DNA from 3 places in the Paenibacillus sp. FSL R5-0345 genome. Region 2 is predicted to be linked to each of the others. Evidence: predicted binding sites of a transcription regulator. Region 2 holds the regulator's gene; each other region holds the start of a gene.
What was found. Region 2 encodes Rex, which represses fermentation and respiration genes when NADH is low (regulators of the CRP and FNR family bind a similar motif). Its sites were predicted from a motif close to TTGTGAAATATTTCACAA; they were not measured.
Positions count from the first base shown of each region.

Region 1: the regulator Rex is predicted to act here: its motif matches at 983-1,000, upstream of nirB (nitrite reductase large subunit NirB).
Region 3: the regulator Rex is predicted to act here: its motif matches at 1,083-1,100, upstream of pflB (formate C-acetyltransferase).

Region 1 covers NZ_CP009281.1:4,786,087-4,788,295, reverse strand. Annotated here, with positions in the region: gene R50345_RS21295 (hypothetical protein) at 179-889, shown strand; gene nirB (nitrite reductase large subunit NirB) at 1,107-2,209, shown strand, end outside.
Region 2 covers NZ_CP009281.1:4,517,174-4,519,382, reverse strand. Annotated here, with positions in the region: gene dinG (ATP-dependent DNA helicase DinG) at 1-705, shown strand, start outside; gene R50345_RS20045 (redox-sensing transcriptional repressor Rex) at 839-1,489, shown strand; gene R50345_RS20040 (amidohydrolase) at 1,479-2,209, shown strand, end outside.
Region 3 covers NZ_CP009281.1:4,765,362-4,767,570, reverse strand. Annotated here, with positions in the region: gene adhE (bifunctional acetaldehyde-CoA/alcohol dehydrogenase) at 1-937, shown strand, start outside; gene pflB (formate C-acetyltransferase) at 1,189-2,209, shown strand, end outside.

The sequences.
Region 1 (2,209 bases), 270 kb from region 2:
CTATATAGAGGAATTCTATGTTTATATGATTTTCGAGAAGAACTCTATTCTAGGGAATCTAGAATTTTTACTTATTTGAGAACAAGGCTTGTTTAAGTTATTCTTAAATAGATAGTATACATAACTTTACAAGCCTGAGACGCTATAGGGTCATTAGGCGGGATAAGGCGGTGCCAGGATGCCCACGCGAAATTTGTGGAAGTTGATGCTAGGCTTAATCATCGTATTCATAATAAATGGATGCTCCACTCAGACTGATGCTAATAGTAATGATAATAATGGTGCAGCAGGATCTGAGGGGCCGATGATATCGATTAAGATTGGTGATCAAGAACTGCTTACCAAACCATCGGACAGGTCACTCAGTGGGAGCTACAGAAATGGAATATCAATAATGGAGTTACTGAAAGGTAGTAATATTGCCACATTTGCTGAGGATAACTCAAGTATTCTTTCGGTAAAGGATTTTTCACTAGAGTCGGGAATGGTTTGGGAGCTTCAGATGGACGGTCAAATCATTGGGAAAGCGGATTGGAATAATGTTGTAGGATATGATTCACAGCTAGTCTTCACAGCGAAATCTAAGGACCATCAAGAACCACTTCAAACTGTAATGCTGACTTTGAACGGCGGAAGTGTAGAAGTAGATTTGCAGCATTCATATATTATGTTATTTAAAGAGGATTTAACTGTAAGAGAATTGCTAAAGAGCTGCGGTATGGTGCAGATGGATGATGGTAGTAGAAGCGTGCTTTCTGTTAATGATTATACCCCGCTAAGTAATGAAGTCTGGAAGCTGAAGGTGAACGGAAAGCTACTGCTCGATAATGGGATGGATATGAAGCTTATGCCTCATGATGTCTTAGAGATTCTATTAACTTTACGCTAAAAATAGTACATCAAAGCCAGATTAACGGTTCTTCAGAATCGTTGGTCTGGCTTTTTATGTTTGAAAATACCTAACAATCATTAGCGAACTAAAGTGTGAAAACATTCACAATTAAAGTGACCGCAATCACAATGACGACTTGAATTTGAACCGTATAATTCCAATATGTAGAAGAGAAATTGAGCATGTACTCATAAGCTTGAGGAGGCACCTAACCATGACAGCGAAGAGAGAAAATTTAGTGTTAGTAGGCAACGGTATGGCGGGCATAGGTACGATAGAGCAGATTTTGAAGCTGGGTGGAGCTTATGACATCACGGTCTTTGGAAGTGAACCTCATCCCAATTACAATCGGATCATGTTGTCTTATGTTCTTGAAGGTAGCAAAACCCTTAATGATATCATCCTAAACGACTGGAATTGGTATGAAGACAATAATATTACCCTGCACACGGGTACTACAGTGACACGAATTGATGAAGAGTCCAAACAAGTTGTTGCAGATAACGGGTTGTCAGTGCCATACGACAAAGTAATTATTGCGACAGGCTCGAATTCTTTTATTTTACCTGTGCCTGGCAGTGATAAAGAGGGCGTGGTTGGGTTTCGAGATATTTCCGACTGTGATGCGATGCTGGCAGCGGCCAAACAATATAGTAAAGCGGCTGTAATCGGCGGGGGATTGCTTGGGCTGGAAGCAGCAAAAGGTCTTGTGAACCTAGGTATGGACGTTACTGTAGTTCATTTAATGGAAGACCTGATGGAGCGCCAGCTTGATCGGAATGCCTCCTCGATGCTGCAAGCTGAGCTAGAGCGTCAAGGTGTGAAATTTGCTATGGGCAAACAAACGGTAGAATTGACCGGGGAACAGAGAGTAAGTGGATTGCGGTTCAGTGATGACAGTACGCTTGCTGCAGATTTTGTGGTAATGGCCGTCGGAATTAAACCGAATGTAACGTTGGCAAAAGAAAGCGGAATCTCCGTAAAACGTGGGATCGTAGTGGATGATTATCTGCAAACCTCCATGCAGAACGTATATTCCATCGGCGAATGTGCCGAGCATCGTGGAGTGTGTTACGGACTGGTGGCCCCGCTATTTGAGCAAGGCATGGTTCTAGCTAAACATTTATGTGGTAGTGAAACGAAGCCTTATGAAGGTTCCATTGTTTCCACGAAGCTTAAAATATCTGGGGTGGATGTATTTTCTGCAGGTGAGTTTTTGGATTCTCCTGAACACACGGTGATCTCAAGCAAAGATGAATGGAAGAGAACCTATAAGAAAATTTTGCTCAAAAATAATGTAATTGTCGGTGCGGTCTT
Region 2 (2,209 bases):
CTAATGACATCTCTCCTTCCTTCTCCCTTTAAGTATCGGGAGCAGGCACTATTAGTAATTCCACGGGATTTCCCTAGTGTGAAGGGCAGTGTGGGTGATGCCCGATTTGTCGATACGCTCGTACAGTCACTAGCAGAAGCGGCGATTACGACACGCGGACGGATGCTTGTTCTGTTTACTTCTTACAAGATGCTGCGCCAAGTTTACGATCCTCTGAAAGAAGCTCTAGCCTCACAAGAAATCACGGTGCTAGGTCAAGGCGTGGAAGGTGGAAGCCGCAGTAAGCTGATTCGACGCTTTCAGGACAGTGCTGCTTCAGTTCTGCTTGGAACTAGCAGCTTCTGGGAGGGAGTAGATATTCCGGGTGAGGCATTGACATGCTTAGCCATCGTGAGGCTTCCATTTCAACCGCCTAATCACCCTCTAGCGGAAGCGAAGTCTGAGTTATTACAAGCCCAGAAGAAGAATCCGTTTATGAAATTGTCGGTGCCTCAGGCAGTTATCCGCTTCAAGCAAGGATTTGGAAGACTGGTACGGACAGCGCAGGATCGGGGTATTGTTATAGTGTATGACACTAGGGTTATCGAATCTCATTATGGAAAGTATTTCCTTTATTCGTTGCCTGGCCCGAAAATGGAACATATGCTTACGGATCAAATGGTTCCTCGTATAGCAGAGTGGTTGGAAGACGGAGGCGTTTCTTAAGAAGGACATCTTCTGTTTAATTAATCACTCCACAATGAAGGGCGGTATAAGAGAATACCGCTCTTCATTGAGACGAGGTACAGAAATTTTAATAGGATTCAAACAGAATAGTACTTAAATTAGGAGGTAAATTATGAAATCGGATAAAATATCAGAAGCCGTTGTTCGCAGACTTCCTGTGTACTTACGTTTCTTGAATGATCTTCAGAAACGTGAAATATTAACCGTTTCCTCGCAAGAATTAGGACAAAAACTTGATCTGAATCCCGCTCAAATCCGTAAAGATTTAGCGTATTTTGGAGACTTCGGCAGAAAAGGTATTGGGTATGACGTAACTTATCTTATTGAGAAAATCCGTCATATTTTGAAGCTGGACCAACAGCTGAATGTGGCATTAGTAGGTGCCGGTAACCTTGGACATGCATTATCTAATTATAATGCTTATCTGAAAGATACTATGAAGATTACCGCTATATTTGATTCTTATGCACCTAAGGTAGGGCGGAAAATCAACTCTCTTACGGTTCAACCCATGGAAGAGCTAGGTCAGACAGTTCGTGAGCAAGGCATTCGAATTGGGATTATTACTGTACCTGACTCAGAAGCGCAGAATGTAGCAGATATTCTTATTGAATCTGGCATTGAGGCGATTTTGAATTTTGCACCAGTGATTCTAAAAACACCACCGAATATCCGGGTTCATGCAGCCGATTTTACAACGGATTTGCAAAGTCTTGCTTATTATTTGAAAGACGGAAAGGAAGAAAGCGGAAATGAAGAGTAGTAAAACGATTATCAAAGGCGGGCGTTTTCTTATTCCGGGAACGGATGAGCCTGTTCTTAGTGGATATATGACTATTGAAGATGATTTGATCACTTACATAGGAAAAGAAGAGCCTTTGATGGAAGAAGGTGTGCAAGTTGTTGATGGCAGTCGTCTGTTGTTTATGCCTGGTCTGGTAAACACACACGGCCATGCCGCAATGTCATTGCTTCGTGGTTATGGAGATGATTTAGCGCTTCAAGTGTGGCTTCAGGAAAAAATGTGGCCGATGGAAGAGAAATTCACCGGAGAAGATGTGTACTGGGGAACCTCCTTGTCTGTTCTGGAAATGCTGAAAGGTGGCACTACAACCTTCCTGGATATGTATGATCATATGGATCGAGTAGCTGAGGTGGTCGAATTGTCAGGTATCCGTTCTGTATTGATGAGAGGCGTGATCGGTCTTTGTCCAGAGGAAGTACAGAATCACAAGCTTGCGGAAGCGATTTCTTTTGCACGGAACTGGCATGGAAAGGCTGACGGTAGAATTACAACGATGATCTCGCCACACGCTCCATATACTTGCCCGCCGGATTTCTTTGTTAAGTTTGTACAGGCGGCGCATGATTTGGATTTACCGATGCATACCCATATGTCCGAAACGAAACGCGAAGTGGAGCAGAATGTAGTGGATTACGGACTGCGGCCTGTAGCTCATTTAGAGAAGCTTGGAATGTTCAC
Region 3 (2,209 bases), 250 kb from region 2:
AATGTGGTTATTCTATGAACATCCAGACGCAGACTTTAACGGTCTAAAACAAAAATTCATGGACATCCGTAAACGGGTATACAAATTCCCTAAACTTGGTAACAAAGCTAAGTTTGTAGCGATTCCAACTACTTCGGGTACGGGTTCGGAAGTAACATCTTTCGCAGTTATTACCGATAAAACAACTGAACAACACACTAAATATCCATTGGCTGACTATGAGTTAACACCAGACGTAGCTATCATTGATCCAGAGTTCGTATACAGCTTGCCAAAAACTGCAGTTGCAGATACAGGTATGGACGTATTGACACATGCTATCGAAGCTTATGTATCTGTTATGGCGAGTGACTACACTGATGGTCTAGCTATTAAAGCCATCCAACTGGTATTCCAATACCTTGAAAAATCGGCACTGGAAGGCGACAGAGTAGCTCGTGAGAAAATGCATAATGCATCAACACTTGCGGGTATGGCCTTTGCCAATGCATTCTTGGGAATTAACCACAGCTTGGCGCATAAATGGGGCGGACAGTACCACACCGCTCATGGTCGTACTAACGCGATCCTTATGCCACACGTTATCCGTTACAATGCTAAAAAACCTACGAAGTTCGCTTCGTTCCCTAAATATTCGCACTTCGTAGCTGATGAGCGTTACGCTGAAATTGCCCGTATTTTGGGATTGCCAGCTCGCACAACTGAAGAAGGTGTAACTAGCCTGATCAATGCTATTCGCGATATGAATAAAAAATTGGGTATCGAGGAATCGTTCCAACAACTGGGCTTTGATCCTAAGGACTTCGAATCCCGTGTAGATTACTTGGCTGACCGTGCGTTTGAAGATCAATGTACAACTGCCAATCCTAAGCTGCCGTTGGTATCTGAACTTGCTGATGTATACCGTAATGCATTCTACGGAAGATTTGATAATTAATAATTGGTTAAATAGAGAATAGGATAGTTGTGGACTTAGATAAAGGTGACAAATATCACTCGAAAGGTGATATTTGTCACAGTGTTTTTATAGAAAATAAACTAGAATGTTTATATAAACAACGGTCCCACATATGAAATGTTGATTGTGAAATTTGGAACAACCACATCTTTGGGGATCACGAGACACGGGATCAACCTTCAAGCCCGCGATCTCTACAAATATAATAAATATAGATGGAGGGATTTAGCATGTCGGTGATTGAAAAAGAAGTAAATGAAGTGAAATCCGGTTGGAGAAATTTCACAAAAGGTAAATGGTCCAAGAAAGTTGACGTTAACAATTTTATCGCAAGTAACATTAAGCCTTATGAAGGAAACGAAGATTTCCTCGTAGGACCTACTAGTAACACAACTGAACTATGGAAAATTATTTCCCAACTGAGCAAAGAAGAAAGAGAAAGAGGCGGCGTATGGGATGTTTCCCTGGATACTGTCTCCACAATCACTTCACATGCTCCTGGATACATTGATAAGGACAAGGAACAAATTGTAGGCGTTCAGACTGACGCTCCTTTCAAACGTTCCATCCAGCCATTCGGCGGGATCAAGATGATGGTCGATGCTACGAAAGCTTATGGCTTCGAGCTTCCACAAAACATCGTTGATATGTTTACGAACATTCGCAAAACGCATAACCAAGGCGTATTTGATGCATATACACCAGACATGAGAGCAGTGCGTAAATCCGGCGTTATCACAGGTCTTCCTGATGCTTACGGCCGCGGACGCATCATCGGTGACTACCGCCGTATCGCTCTATACGGTATTGATTTCCTGATTAAAGACAAAAAACAACAACAAGCTGAACTTGAAGTTGATTCCATGACTGAAGAGGTAATTCGTCTTCGTGAAGAGCTGTCCGAGCAAATTCGTGCACTGGGCGAATTGAAAGAAATGGCAGCCGCTCACGGTATGGATATTTCCAAACCAGCGACCAATTTCAAGGAAGCTACTCAATGGGTATACTTCGGATATCTGGCAGCAGTTAAAGAGCAAAATGGTGCGGCGATGTCCCTGGGACGTGTATCTTCCTTCCTAGACATCTATGCAGAACGCGATATTGCTGAAGGTACTTTGACTGAAGAGCAAGTTCAAGAAATCGTCGATCATTTCGTAATGAAACTGCGTATCGTGAAATTCTTGCGTACACCTGACTATAACGATCTGTTCTCCGGCGACCCTACATGGGTAACTGAATCCATCGGTGGTA